Regions from separate parts of the Specibacter sp. AOP5-B1-6 genome, predicted to be linked through region 2. Evidence: riboswitches for the same ligand, from Rfam matches in the RefSeq annotation. Region 2 holds a riboswitch; each other region holds the start of a gene.
What was found. Region 2 has a riboswitch for thiamine pyrophosphate ahead of ACT3TS_RS10660 (ECF transporter S component). Riboswitches for the same ligand answer to the same signal wherever they lie in the genome.
Positions count from the first base shown of each region.

Region 1: linked by a shared signal. The riboswitch ahead of ACT3TS_RS05885 (bifunctional hydroxymethylpyrimidine kinase/phosphomethylpyrimidine kinase) and the one ahead of ACT3TS_RS10660 (ECF transporter S component) in region 2 are both predicted to bind thiamine pyrophosphate.
Region 3: linked by a shared signal. The riboswitch ahead of ACT3TS_RS18470 (ECF transporter S component) and the one ahead of ACT3TS_RS10660 (ECF transporter S component) in region 2 are both predicted to bind thiamine pyrophosphate.

Region 1 is NZ_JBQSVT010000008.1:75,613-80,327, forward strand. It holds gene rpmA (50S ribosomal protein L27) at 1-234, opposite strand, end outside; gene rplU (50S ribosomal protein L21) at 293-601, opposite strand; gene ACT3TS_RS05885 (bifunctional hydroxymethylpyrimidine kinase/phosphomethylpyrimidine kinase) at 996-2,630, opposite strand; TPP riboswitch at 2,621-2,719, opposite strand; gene ACT3TS_RS05890 (Rne/Rng family ribonuclease) at 2,833-4,715, opposite strand, start outside.
Region 2 is NZ_JBQSVT010000017.1:43,631-48,345, forward strand. It holds gene ACT3TS_RS10655 (beta-N-acetylglucosaminidase domain-containing protein) at 1-1,753, shown strand, start outside; TPP riboswitch at 1,930-2,047, shown strand; gene ACT3TS_RS10660 (ECF transporter S component) at 2,094-2,738, shown strand; gene ACT3TS_RS10665 (ABC transporter ATP-binding protein) at 2,741-4,315, shown strand; gene ACT3TS_RS10670 (energy-coupling factor transporter transmembrane component T family protein) at 4,312-4,715, shown strand, end outside.
Region 3 is NZ_JBQSVT010000059.1:10,179-14,893, reverse strand. It holds gene ACT3TS_RS18480 (aminopeptidase P family protein) at 1-222, shown strand, start outside; gene ACT3TS_RS18475 (IclR family transcriptional regulator) at 292-1,101, shown strand; gene ACT3TS_RS18470 (ECF transporter S component) at 1,632-2,234, opposite strand; TPP riboswitch at 2,332-2,450, opposite strand; gene ACT3TS_RS18465 (carbonic anhydrase) at 2,722-3,366, opposite strand; gene ACT3TS_RS18460 (hypothetical protein) at 3,408-3,650, opposite strand; gene ACT3TS_RS18455 (NADP-dependent oxidoreductase) at 3,937-4,715, shown strand, end outside.

The sequences.
Region 1 (4,715 bases), on a different contig from region 2:
CACGACGCGACGTCCGCGACGCTGACCGAACTCGACTGCGCCTGCGTCCAATGCGAACAGCGTGTCATCCTTGCCACGACCAACACCCTCACCGGGGTGGAAGTGGGTGCCGCGCTGGCGGACGATGATTTCGCCAGCCTTGACAACTTGACCGCCGAAGCGCTTTACGCCCAGGTACTGAGCGTTGGAGTCACGACCGTTGCGAGTGGAACTCGCACCTTTTTTATGTGCCATTTGAAAATGCCTGCCTTTTTACTAAAAGTATCTAAGTGGATCGAACCGCAGTCGCTAATTAAGCGATTGAGGTGATCTTGACCTTGGACAGTTCCTGACGGTGACCCTGGCGCTTCTTGTAGCCGGTCTTGTTCTTGAACTTCTGGATGACGATCTTCGGCCCGCGAAGATCCTCCAACTTCTCAGCCGTAACCTTTACACTAGCCAGGTCCTTCGCGGCTGTGGTGAGCTTGTCACCATCAACCAAGAGCAAAGCGGGCAGCTCAAGCGTGCTGCCAACTCCACCGGGGACGCGGTTCATGGTCACGTGGTCTCCTACGGAAACCTTTTCTTGACGGCCGCCTGCGCGGACAATCGCGTACACCACTGGGGAACTCACTTCTCTCGACGTTTATTACAAAGTTTTTATGCCGGCTTGGATCAGATTTGATCGCCACCAACCGCATGCGCCGCAGTTCAAGAATGAACAGACGCGGGGTGCATACTATGTGCCTCAACGCCGTGGACCTCAATGGAGTTCTGCCATGGAGTGGTTGCCCTAGGTGTTGGCGTAAGCACCGAAGATCAAGAATACGCTAATTCTGCCTCCGGGAGCAAATGAGACTGGTTCCGGGTCCCCTGCACCCTGCCGCCAAAACATTGTTTCGACGGTGACGCTGCGTGGTTCCTGAAACCGTACTCATCAACACTAGCGCGACTGTCGCCAATTATTGCCATTTTTGGCCAGTGCCGCGGCGTTTCCTTGCGAACAGCGCGTGGTGTTAATCACCTGCACCGATGTTCGCGCCTGACAACGCGCCTGCCAGTTGGCTGTGCGGGGCTGCAAAGAAGTCCACCTCGTACTGCGCCGAATGGGCAAAGGCCGCCCGCATGCGTCCACGTTCCAGGGCCGATCCCCGCCGAGCCGCTGCATCCATGATGCTGACGGCAGTTGCCGTTGCCTGCGCAAAGTCATCGTCGGCGTACGTCGCCAGCCAGGCACCATAGGGGTGCTCCCCCGCAAACGCGAGGTAGTCGGCGTGCAGCACGCGCCCCACCTCCGCGTACAGCCAATAACACGGCAGCACGGCGGCAACGACTTCGCCGTAGCTTCCGGAGAAGGCCACGGCCTGCAGGTGGTCCACATAATGTTTGGTGACCGGCCCCTGCTCCAGCCCCGCAGGGTGGTCGCGGAGCCAGTCGCGGTGCAGCACCATTTCCACCTCGAGGCAGTTTTGGGCGCCGCCGGCCCAGAATTTCTGCTCGGCCTCGGTGGGCGCCAAGGCACTTGCCCGGGCCAGGACCTTGGAATAGCTGCCCAGGTACAACGCATCCTGGGCGAGGTAGTAGGCGAAATGGTGGCCCTGCAGGGTGCCTGACGCCAGTTCCTTGATGAAGTCAAGGGCAAAGATGGCCCGGCGCTGCGGCTCACATGCCTCCCAGAGTTCGTTGCTGAAGCCCCCTGGCCGTAGCGCCGCGTGCTCCCACAGTGCGTGCAAATGGTTGATCGGTCCCGCACCGGCGCCCACCTGCAGCGCCGCGGAGGTCTCGAGTGCACGCCCCAGCCACTCTTTCGCCAGGGACACACTTGCCTGCCAGTCGCCGGTTTGCACCTGCAGCGTGGCCACCGCAGCCGACAATGAGCATCCCGTGCCGTGGGTGTTGGCCGTGTCGATGCGGGCTGCCTGGAACTCCTGGACCGTGCCATCCGGTGCGACAAGCGCATCGGGACACTGGTCCCCCGGCAGATGACCACCCTTCACGAGGACCAGGACGTGGTGTGCTGCGGCCAGCTCCCTGCCCTGCCGCACGGCTTCCTGCCAACCGGCAGCCTCCGGCAGGTCGAGCAGCACGGCCAGCTCAGGAATGTTGGGGGTCACCAAGTGCGCGTTTTTGATGATTGCCAGCAAGGCCCGGCGTGCTGCCGGGAGCACGAGCACGTCCCCGCTGGTGGCCACCATGACAGGATCAAGCACGACGACGGGCGGGCGGGTCCGCGCCAACCAGCCGGCGACCGCGTCCATCACCTCTTCTGTGCCCAGCATGCCAATCTTTACCGCGTCTATTGTGATGTCTGCGGCAACGGCGTCCAGCTGGGCGATGAGGAAATCTGCCGGTGGGACGTGGACACCCTGCACTCCGCGGGTGTTTTGGGCGGTCAGGGCCGTGATCGCGGCCATGGCATAACCGCCGTGGGCTGAAATGGACTTGATGTCGGCCTGGACGCCGGCTCCCCCGGAGGGGTCTGACCCCGCAATGCTCAGTATTCTGGGGTGCAGTACCCCGGGGTTCCCGACCTTGGGATGCCGTGCTGGTGCGGGCGTGCCCGCAACATTTTCCGTGTCGAAATTTTCCGTGTCGACATTTTCCGTGGGAACAGCTTCGCGGCTTGAAGATTTTAATGTGCTGGTGCTCATGGGGACATCCCTTCGCCGGTGCTAACCGGGCAGGTTCAACGGGTATTGTCTCAGCCCGCCCTGATGGCGCAGCACCCCGTGTCGATCTCCACCCTAGCCCGAGCCCCGCCGGTTAAAGAAAAAACCCGCAGTTGGTGTCGAAGACCGCGTTCAAACACGGTCTTCGACAACAACTGCGGGCTGTCCCATGGCTTGTCAGGAACTAGAGTTCCGAAGCCGGCACTCCCACACCCAAAATGATCGGGCCACTGCTAGGTTTCACGGCTGGTGCGGCTGCTGGAATGTCAGCTGCAGCACTCACGTGCGGCGCCGAACCCTGACCGGCAGATGTTGCAACCGAGGTCTCCACGGTCATGTCCGCACCCCCCTGCGCACTGCGTGCACTGCGGTTGCGGCGTCCCCGGCGTGAGGACCGTGACCGGTTGTCACCCCCTGCCTCGGCGGAGGTGTCGTGCGGCTGGTCCTGGCCGGGCGCTGCCAGCGGGTCCAGCGCCTGCGCCAGTCCGGCCAGCGCTGCCGCCTGGTCGGCATTGTGTTCTTCCGCGCTGCCGCCGCTTTCGCTGCGGTGTCCACGAGGGAGCTCGATGGCTTCCCCGCCAAAGGTGAGCGTGGCGCCGTCGGCCGTTTCAGTCGTTTCGGCAGGCGCCGCAGCACCCTCTGCAACGGCGGCACTGTGCGGCTGTCCGCCGTCGTGCTCATGGTGCGAGGCTGCAGCGGCCGCGGCAATGTTCGCCAGGGCGGCGCGGGCTTCGTGGGCCTTTTGCGCCTTTTGTGCCTCGCTTGCCTCGTCCGGCACCTGGACGGGGGCGGCGTCGTGCTGCTCCGTTTCCTGCTGCTGGCCGCGGTTGCGGTTGCGCTTGCGTTCGCTGCGGGTTGAGCGGTTGGCGGTGCGTTCGCTCTCGCGGTGTTCGGGCTTGGCACCGTGGATCTGTGCAGCTTCCACGGCGGGGCTGTGCGTGCGGCGGTGCTCGACGGGAATCTCGTGGGTGACCATGCCGCGGCCGGCGCACGTGGGGCACTGCTCGCCAAATACCTCGAGGAGCCCGGTGCCCATGCGCTTGCGCGTCATCTGCACGAGGCCCAGCGAGGTGACTTCGGCGACCTGGTGCTTGGTGCGGTCCCGGCCCAGGCATTCAACCAGGCGCCGGAGCACCAGGTCGCGGTTGGATTCCAGGACCATGTCGATGAAGTCGATGACAATGATGCCGCCGATGTCACGCAGGCGGAGCTGGCGGACGACTTCTTCGGCCGCTTCCAGGTTGTTCTTGGTGACCGTTTCTTCCAGGTTGCCGCCGGAACCGGTGAACTTGCCGGTGTTGACGTCAACCACCGTCATGGCCTCGGTGCGGTCGATGACGAGCGAGCCGCCGGAGGGCAGGAAGACCTTGCGTTCCAGGGCCTTGTTGATCTGCTCGTCGATGCGATGTGCGGCGAAGATGTCCTCGGGCTTGGTCCACTTTTCCAGGCGGTCAAGGAGGTCCGGGGCCACGTACGTCACGTAGGCCTCGATGGTGTCCCAGGCGTCCTCGCCGGAGACGATGAGCTTGGTGAAGTCTTCATTGAACACGTCACGGACCACCTTGATGGTCAGGTCGGGTTCGCCGTAGAGCATTTCCCGGGCGAGCGTCTTGTGCGACGAGGCCCGCTCGTTGATGCCGGCCCACTGGGCGCGCAGCCGGTTGATGTCGTTGGTGAGCTCTTCCTCGCTGGCACCCTCGGCGGCCGTGCGGACAATGACGCCGGCGTTTTCGGGCAGGTGGTCCTTGAGGACGCGCTTGAGGCGGTTGCGTTCGACGTCGGGCAGCTTGCGTGAGATGCCTGTCATGGAACCACCGGGCACAAACACCAGGTAGCGGCCGGGCAGCGAAATCTGGCTGGTCAGGCGGGCACCCTTGTGGCCCACGGGATCCTTGGAAACCTGGACCAGCACCGGGTCGCCCGATTTCAGGGCGTTTTCGATGCGGCGCGGCTGGCCGTTGAGGTTTGCGGCATCCCAATCAACCTCACCTGCGTACAGGACGGCGTTGCGGCCGCGGCCAATGTCGACGAAGGCGGCTTCCATGCTGGGCAGCACGTTCTGGACCT
Region 2 (4,715 bases):
TGCCGGGAATGACGCTGCTGTCCGCACGTCACTTGAAACGTTTGTTGACTTGAATCAGAGCTGGAAGCCGTACCGCCCCAGCTCCAAGACCGCGCCGGCACTGACCGCCGACGTCGCCGCGTTCTGGAGTGCTTTCGACGCGGGCGATGCGGCAGGCATGCAGCCGCTGCAGGACCGCCTGACGATCATCAAAGCCGGGCCGGAGGTCCTGGCCGCCATGGACATGGCCGGGTTCTACGACGATTCCAAGCCGTGGATTGACGCGGCAGCGCACTGGGCGACTGCCATGGAGGAGCAAATCACCATGCTGGAGGCCGCCAAGGCAGGCAATGGTGTTGCGGCCACGGATGCGGCCCTTGCAGCCAACGCAGAAATGGTGCTGGCCAAGCTTCCAACCGTGCCGGACGTGGGGCCAAACAACATTGGCATCACCCCCAATGTCATCATCCCTTCCGTGGGTGACGGCCTTTTTGAAATCTTCACGGCCGCAGCACAAAAACGTTACGACGAGTGGCTGGGACTGACGCCCGTCGCCTCCTCCAACCCCTTCGCGGCCACGGCAGCATCATCGCTGACCACATACCAGAACTACGCCCCGGCACGGATGGTCGACGGCGATGCCGGCAGTCTGTGGTGGTCCAGCGCCCCTCCCGAAACCGGCTCAAGTGTCACCATTGATTTGGGGGAGATGAAAGAGGTTGGCAAGGTCTTGATCCGTCAGGCCGACTCCGACACCAGCGCCGGCGACATGTTTTACCACGCACGCGTCGAGTACTCGGCAGACGGTGCGGCGTGGACCGCTGCCGGCACCTTCGACAGCACGCCGCGGATCGAGCACAGCTTCGACAAGCCGGTCAGCGCCCGCTACATCCGCATAGTTGCTACGGCGCCGAACCCCGGTGGTCAGTGGGTGAAAATCCGCGAATTCCAGGCTCTGGAAGCAACGGAGAAGTTGAGCACCGACTTGACCGGCGCCCACGGGACCGGTGCGGAAAATGCCTTTGACGCCACTGTTTCCACCGCATTTGAAGCCGCCACGGCAGCCGTTACAGGGTCTCACCTGACCCACACCCTGGATGCGCCCGAGGCGATGAAGTCGGTGGCTGTAGTTGGCCACATCGCCGGTGACCTGCAGGTGAAGAACGACGGCGAATGGGTCACCCTGGGAGCCCTCGACCCGTCGGTGGGTTTCCAGGAAGCAGTCCTGACCCAGGAAACCATCTCCGGTGTCCGCATCCTGTTCACCCCGGCGGAAACGCGGGCCGTCGCTGTCGGCCCCATCGTGCATGAACTGGGCCTGCGCGCCACCGGACCAGTCGGCGACGGACCATACGTGGGTGAAACCATTGAACCAACACCAACACCAGCACCGACTCCCACGGAGACCGAGTCCCCGGAGCCAAGCGAAACGGCTTCGCCGGAACCGACCGCCACGGGAACTGCAGCACCCGCACCAACGGCAACTGTTGCGCCGTCGGCCACCTCAAGCGCGGGCGCCAGTGACACGCCAGCACCGGGGCCCGCAGCAACAACGGGTGACGCGGCAATGCCAGGCTCCACAGCAACAGCAACAGCAATTGCCAGTGGCAGTGCCAGTGACAGGCCCAGCGGAGCAGCCACGGTCCGGGCCGACAATAACGGCGGCTATCTCGCCAATACCGGCTTCAACGTCGGCGCAGCCGGGGTGATCGCGTTGCTCCTCATGCTCGGCGGATTGATCCTGGCCCGCCGCCGCAGGGCACGCCAGCACTAGAAACGCCCCGGCGCAGCTGCTGCAGTGCCCCGTGATCGGCGCGGGGAAAGCCGATGCACGGCATTGGGAGCATGAAGCATTGCGGGAGTCCACTTCGTCGGGTGGGCTCCCGCAAAGCTTTGTGCCGCAGAGCATTGGCCCCGGGAACGCGGCGGGGGTAAACTAAAGCCGCAATTCAAACACGACAGGGGAGCGTCCACCCGGCTTGGGTATCGGCGCTGAGAGTGCGGTTCGCCGCAGACCCTCGAACCTGCTCCGGTTAGTACCGGCGAAGGGAGTCGAGTTCTCTTCGGCTGCGCGGAAATACCGCCGCATCCGCCCCTCCTGCAAAGGAGGAATCATGAACAAATCATTCGCGGGCGAAAACGCCGCGCAACAAAACAAGCAAAACAACCCAGCGGCACGGAAAAGCACGTGGCGGGTGGTCGACATCGTTGTGGTGTCGGTCCTGGGCGTGGCCGTGGGCGTCATCTTCTGGCTGTGGTCCGCCGGATACGGCCTGATCAGCGCCTTCACCGTCGCCTTCCCACCCATCAGTGCACTGTACGGCGGAGGATGGCTGATCGCCGGCGTGCTGGGCGGACTGGTGATTCGCAAACCAGGCGCCGCACTGTACTGCGAACTGATCGCGGCCAGCGTCGAGGGGCTGCTGGGCACCCACTTTGGTTTCACCGTGCTGCTCTCAGGCCTCGTGCAGGGACTTGGTGCGGAGCTGGGCTTCGCACTCTTCCGCTACCGCAAGTTCACGCTGCCGGTGTCGCTGCTGGCGGGCGCGTTGTCCGGCCTGGCCCTGGGCCTGAACGACAACCTGGTGTACAACGTGGCTTGGGCCATTGAATGGAAAGCCGTTTACCTTGTCCTGGCCATGATCTCCGGCGCCGCCATTGCCGGCCTGGTGTCCTGGCTGGCCGTCCGCGGCCTGGCCCGGACGGGAGCCCTGGCGAACCTGCCCTCGCGAGGAGCCGCCACCGAGAGGGCGGTCTAGCCTTGGCACCAACGCAGCACCCGGCCGCCCCGGCCCGGATCACCGCAAACGGGTGGGGCTGGCAGCATTCGGGCCGCAGCGACCGTGCGGTGCAGGGCCTGGACTTGGACATCGCACCGGGGGAGCGTGTGCTCCTGCTGGGCCCCTCCGGAGCGGGCAAGTCCACGCTCCTGCACGCGCTCGCCGGCGTGCTCGGCGACGACGAGGACGCCAACGAAATCGGCGAGCTGCGCATTGATGGCCGTCCCGTGACGGAATCCCGTGGCCGGGCGGGCCTCATGCAGCAGGATCCGGACGCCCAGGTGGTGCTCTCACGAGTAGGTGACGACGTTGCCTTCGGCGCCGAAAACCTGGCCGTCCCGCGCGATGAAATCTGGGGCAGGGTGCATGCTGCCCTCGAATCGGTGGGACTCGAGCTGCCCCTGGACCACCCCAGCTCCGCGCTCTCCGGCGGACAAAAGCAGCGGCTGGGCCTGGCCGGCATGCTGGCCATGCGCCCCGGACTGCTGCTGCTGGACGAACCCACCGCCAACTTGGACCCCGCCGGGGTTGTGGAGGTCCGCGACGCCGTGCGCCGCAGCCTCGACGAAACCGGCGCCACCCTGGTGGTTGTCGAGCACAGGGTTTCCGTGTGGCTCGATGTCGTGGACAGGATCGTGGTCCTGGCCCCCGACAGGCTGGGCGCACCCGGTGGCGTGCTCTTCGACGGGCCGCCGGACACGGTCCTGGCGCAAAGCCGTGAACTGTTGGCCGGAGCTGGAATTTGGGTCCCCGGGCACGTCCCCCACGTCCGCCCGCGCAGCAACGCCGGCCCGCACCGGCCAATGGACGACGCCGGGACCAGCCTGCTGCTTGAAGCGACGGCTCTCGCTGTCTCCCGCACCAAGGGCAGGCGCGGGCACCCGGCAGTGCCTGCCGCCGTCGTTCCTTCCGTGCAGGTCAAGGCCGGGGAAGCCCTGAGTGTCACCGGCCCCAACGGCTCAGGGAAATCAACGCTGGCACTGACCCTGGGGGGCCTGCTCCGGCCCGTGGGCGGGGAACTGGCGGCCACGGCGGCGTTGTCGCGCGGGGCCGGACCATCACCGTTGAAATGGCGGGGGCGTGAACTGATCAACCGGATCGGCACGGTGTTCCAGGAACCGGAGCACCAATTCATTGCCGCCAGTGTCCGCGACGAGCTGATGTTTGCGCCCAAGCTGCTGGGCCGGGGCACCGAAGCAGTGGATGAGCTGCTGGTGCGGCTGCGGCTCGAACACCTGGCCGGGGCGAATCCGTTTACACTGTCCGGCGGGGAGAAGCGGCGGCTGTCGGTGGCGACGGTGCTTGCGGCAAGTCCGCAGGTGCTGGTGCTGGACGAACCCACGTTCGGCCAGGATGCAAACACCTGGGCGGAACTGGCGTCACTGCTGACGGAGCTGTTGGATGCCGGCACGGCCGTGGTCTCCGTGACCCACGACGCCGCGTTCAGTGCCGTGCTGGGCGGGGACCGGCTGGTCCTCGGCGACCCCGTCCCCGAACCTGCCACCCCCGAAAAAGGCAGGCAGCCGGGCGCAGCGGTGCAGGGGGTGCGTCGATGAGCGTCGACATCATCGCCACGCCGCGCTCGCGGGCCTGGCTGGCCGGAGCCAATCCGCTGGCAAAGCTGGGTGCCGGCATGGCCGTCACGATCGCGCTGCTGATCAGCGTCGACTGGGTGTCGGCAACCGTGGCCCTGGTGCTTGAATGTGCGCTGCTCCCGCTGGCCGGATTGAGCGCCCGGATGCTGCTGCTGCGGGGCTGGCCGATCCTGTTCGCTGCGATTGTGGGCGGTTACGGAACGGCGCTTTTGGCCCCTAAAACGGGAGAGCTGCTGCTCGCGCTGGGACCTGTCACGTTCACCACCGGCTCGCTGGAGGCGGGCGTGGCCATTGCCCTGCGTGGCCTGGCCATCGCCCTTCCCGGCATTATTGTGCTGGCCTCCACCGACCCCACCGACCT
Region 3 (4,715 bases), on a different contig from region 2:
CACTACTACGGCCGCGAAGCCGGACTGGAACTGCGTGAGGACATCGACACCGTGCTGGAACCGGGCATGGTCGTCTCCATGGAGCCGATGATCACCGTTCTGGACGGCCAGCCCGGCGCGGGCGGCTACCGCGAGCACGACATCCTGGTGGTCGGTGAAGACGGCGCCGAGAACATCACGAAGTTCTCGTTCGGCCCGGAACACAACATCATCGGCGCGTAAGCCCGCAGGCTGCGGCGGCCCGTGCCGCCGCAGCCGCATTTGTCCACAACACGACCGCAATAGGGAAAGATGGTGACCATGACGACTACAGCGAACACGCCCGACGGCGCCACCACAGCCCCTGACGCCCGCGGCACATCGGTGATCGTGAATGCCATCGCGGTCCTGCGCTGTTTTTCCGCCGACGAGCCGCTGTTGGGAGTCACGGAGATTGCCCTGCGCGTCGGCATGCACAAAAGCACGGTGTCTCGGATCCTGGCCACCCTGGAGCAGGAAGACCTCGTGGAGCGTGACTCAAGCTCGCGCCGCTACAAGCTGGGGCTGGGCCTGATCGCGGTGGCCGGGCCCCTGCTGGCCGAACTGGAAGAGCGGAAAGTGGCGTACCCGCTGCTGCGCCAGCTCACGGAGCGGACGGCCGAGACCAGTGCCCTGATGGTGTGGAACGGCAGCGAAGCCATGTGCGTGGAACAAATTGCCAGCCCCCAGCAGGTCAAGCACACCACACCCCTCGGTGCCCTGTACCGCGACGCCATGAGTGCCTCGGTGCAGGTTTTCCTGAGCCTGGAACCGGAAGCGCGGGTGCGTGAACTCATCCTCAACGGCGCAATCTCCTTTGCCGGAGTCGACGAAGCAGGCATTGAAGCGTATCTGCTCCGGCTCTCCGACTCTGCCGAGCGCGGCTATGCCACAAACTACGGGGAATCATCGCTGGATGAGGTGGGCGTATCCGCACCCGTGTACGACCACCGCGGCAACCTGGTGGCCGCGGTGCTGATCCCGGCCCCACGATTCCGCGTCTCACCGGAACGCCTGGCAACCCTTGGCGCGGCCTGCGCACAAACAGCCCACCTCATCACCAGCAGGCTTGGCGGGGCTTAAACCAGCCGCCGGCGCTGCATTCCCGCGACCCCCTCAGCATTTCATCGCCGCCCTGTTCCGCCGTTCCCACCATGGCCGTGCACCCTCCCCCGGCAGCCAAGCGACCCAGGCGTTGGCGCACCGTGGGGTGAAGTCCGACGCCGGCACCGTGGCAGGCACGAGCCGTCCAGTTCCCAGCCGCTGAACACCCGCTGGACAAAGCGCCGCAGCTGGGCAAGCGGTCCCTCCGCCGGGCCAAGGCCCGCCATGGCAATGCGGGCCTCGACGTCGGACTTGAAGGTATTTAGGCCGCACGAACGGTGCCGGAAAATTGGTGCCAAAGCCAGCCCACGAGGTGGCGCCTGCCGTGGGGCTGGCCAGCACCGTTGAAGGAAAGAAATCGGCGTGAATCTCGACCAACACGCCCACCACACAGCCCTGCGACGGGCACCCCGTGTCGGTGCCAGGTCCTCTCGCCCACCTTCAACTGATTGGGGCGCCTCCGACTGCCGTGCCGTGGGTGCGTGGCCCAGTATGCGGCCGCCCCGGTGTTAAAGCGCCCGTTCGATGGCGGCGTTTCGTGAGGGCAGGTTGGCAAGGGCTCCCGTTCGGCCCAGTCCGCGCACTGCCAGCCAGGGCAACACGCCGGCAATGATTGCACCGGAGATCATGGCAAGGACTATGTAGACGGCCTTCCACTCAACGGCCCAGGCAACGTTGTACACCAGGGCACCGTTCAGGCCCAGCGCCAGACCCGCCAGCAACCCGGCCAGCAGGGCCACCGGCAGATTGAATTGGCGGTAGCGGAACAACGCAAAGCCCAATTCCGCACCGAGCCCCTGGACCAGGCCCGAGAGCAGCACGGTGAAGCCAAAGTGGGTGCCCATCAACGCCTCAACACATGCTGCAACCACCTCACAATACAAGGCGGCCCCGGGCTTGCGGATCACGAGTCCACCCAGCACTCCGGCAATCAACCAGCCGCCACCGTATAGGGCTCCCCCGGGCGGGAAAGCGACAAAAAGTGCACTGATGAACCCGTATCCGGCGGACCATAACCAGAAGATGACACCCGCGGCGACACTGAGGACCGAGGCCACCACAATGTCCACCACCCGCCATGTGCGTTTGCGGGCCCCTTGGCCGTTGTGCATGCTGTGTTCGTTTTGCAGGGCGGCATTGCCGCCTGCGAATGTCTTGCTCATGTTTCCTCCTTTGCAGGAGGGGCGGATGCGTCGGTATTTCCGCGCAGCCGAAGAGAACTCGACTCCCTTCGCCGGTACTAGCCGGAGCAGGTTCGAGGGTCTGCAGCGAACCGCACTCTCAGCGTCGACACCCAATAGCGGGTGGACGCTCCCCTGTCGTGTTTGAATTGCGGCTTCAGCCTATCCCGGCGAGCTTGTCCCCGGCGCAACGCAATCTTATGTGACAAAGGTTTGGACCCCGAGTCGGGCGAAAGCACCAACTGTTGGGTACGCAGATGCTGCAGGTTCCGCTCCCGGATGCAGCGCAGGCGGCACAATAAATACCCCAGTCAATGGCGCTCCCCCGCCACCAGCCACACGGTCGTTACCTGCGGTGCCGCCATCAGATGAGCAGGCATGTCCTGGTCCACCGTGTCTGGATTAATGATGCGGCTGCTCAGGCGTCGATGGCTCCACTGCTGTGGACCAGTTCCGCCCGGCCATCGTTGAGGTGGTAGCTAAGCCCCACCACGGCTGTTTTTCCGCTGGCCACGGCGCCGGCGACGATGGGGGATTCCTCCAGCAGGCGGGCGGCCGTCTGCTTCACATGCTCGGCCACCATCGAATTCACAGTGCTTGCACTGTCGGCGCGCAGGGCAGCCAGCACGGACGGGGTGATGAGCTCAACGATACCCCGGACATGCCCGGCCGGCATGCTGCCGGTTTCCACAGAGTCCTTCGTGGCGGTGACGGCTCCGCAACTGTCGTGGCCGAGCACCACAATAAGCGGCACGTCCAGGTACTCCTCGCCGAACTCGATCGAACCAAGTGCGGTGTTGTCGATAACGTGGCCGGCGGTGCGGACCACAAAGGCGTCGCCCAGGCCCATGTCGAAGATGATCTCTGCGGCCAGGCGGGAGTCTGAGCAACCGAAAATCGTCACAAACGGATGTTGCCCGTTCATCAGGGAAGCCCGGCGGGCAGCATCCTGGTTGGGGTGGGAGGCAAGGCTCTCCACAAACCGCATATTTCCCTCCATCAGGGTGGCCCACGCCTGGGCCGGGGTGCCGGGATGGGTGTTTCCGTGTTCTTCGCCTGTCATGGTGGTACCTTTCGAAACAACTTGGGACGTCAAGGAGAAATTCAGTGTTTCATCGACGCAACGACCGGGCGCGGCGATTTCTTCTGGACCGCGTCGTCGAACGAAGTGTCCTTGATGCGGCCGGCCCTGTTTCCCCCGTTCGGGTTTACCATAAAACGGCAGGGCCGGCTGCGCTTGCGAAAGCCGGCCCACCGGGTTGAATGGGCGGTCAATGGCGCCGAAGCCATGTTCCACTTATTGACCGCGCCGTCCAGCGAATGCAGCGCCCACATCGTGTGTGGCACCCATTGCGGCTGCCCCTTCGTCCATGCACGTGGACCCACCGGATGCCATTGGCTACGGTTGAAGCATGACAACGTCGATGCCTGCAGCGTTGCACGGTCCAGTGCGCTGGGACAGGGCGCCCCGATGGGCCCGCCGTGGGGTTGTCCGTGACTTGCTGTTGGCATGGAATCGGAGGAAGGCTTCGCAGGGCGGTTGTTTCTTCAGCGGACTGGATTGCCTGCGGCAGTTTAGTCTGCGAAACATGGCTGGGGCAGTGGAAAAGGAAGTCCTGGACATGCTGGCCCCATGGTCAAGATGCCGATTGAACATGGTGGAACCGTGAAAGCCTTCGTCGTGTCAGATCCCGAAGCGGGCAGCATCCGTTCAGTCGAGGCGGATAAGCCCCTGACCGGCCCGGATGAACTGCTGGTGCGACTATGCGCGGTCGGGGTGGGGATCCACGACTCATACTTCCTTCCGCCGAACGCCGGCCCACTTTTCCCGATCGGGATCGAGGGCGCCGGGATCGTTGCCGAGGTAGGCGCCGGCGTTGCAGACTACCGGATTGGCGACCGGATTGCTTTCGTCAGCTCAATGCAGCCAAAGGGTGGAACGTGGGCCGAGTACGCGATCGTCGATTCCCGGTCGCTGATCCTTCCGATGCCCGCCGAACTCGACTTCGTCCGGGCCGCGGGCTTGCCGGTGGCGGGCAACACGACACTTCGAGCGTTCTCCGCACTCGGACATCTGCCCGACGGCGCCTCCATCTTCATAGCAGGCGGCTCCGGAGCCATCGGGACCTTGGCCCTGCAGGTCGCACGGCGACGGGGATGGCGCGTTGGCGCCTCGGCTTCGGCGCACAATCATGACTTCATCCGTTCACTCGGCGCAGAGCTCACGGTCGACTATCACGACCACGGGTGGACCGACGATATCCGGGGTTGGATGCCTGCCGGAGTCGATGCTGCCATAGCGGTACAGCCCGGCACGAGCTCAGAATGCCTGCCTGCGGTCAGGGACGGCGGTATCATCATCACCGTTTCCGGGGACCATGTGGAAACCGAGCGGGCTGTCACGGTGGCGAT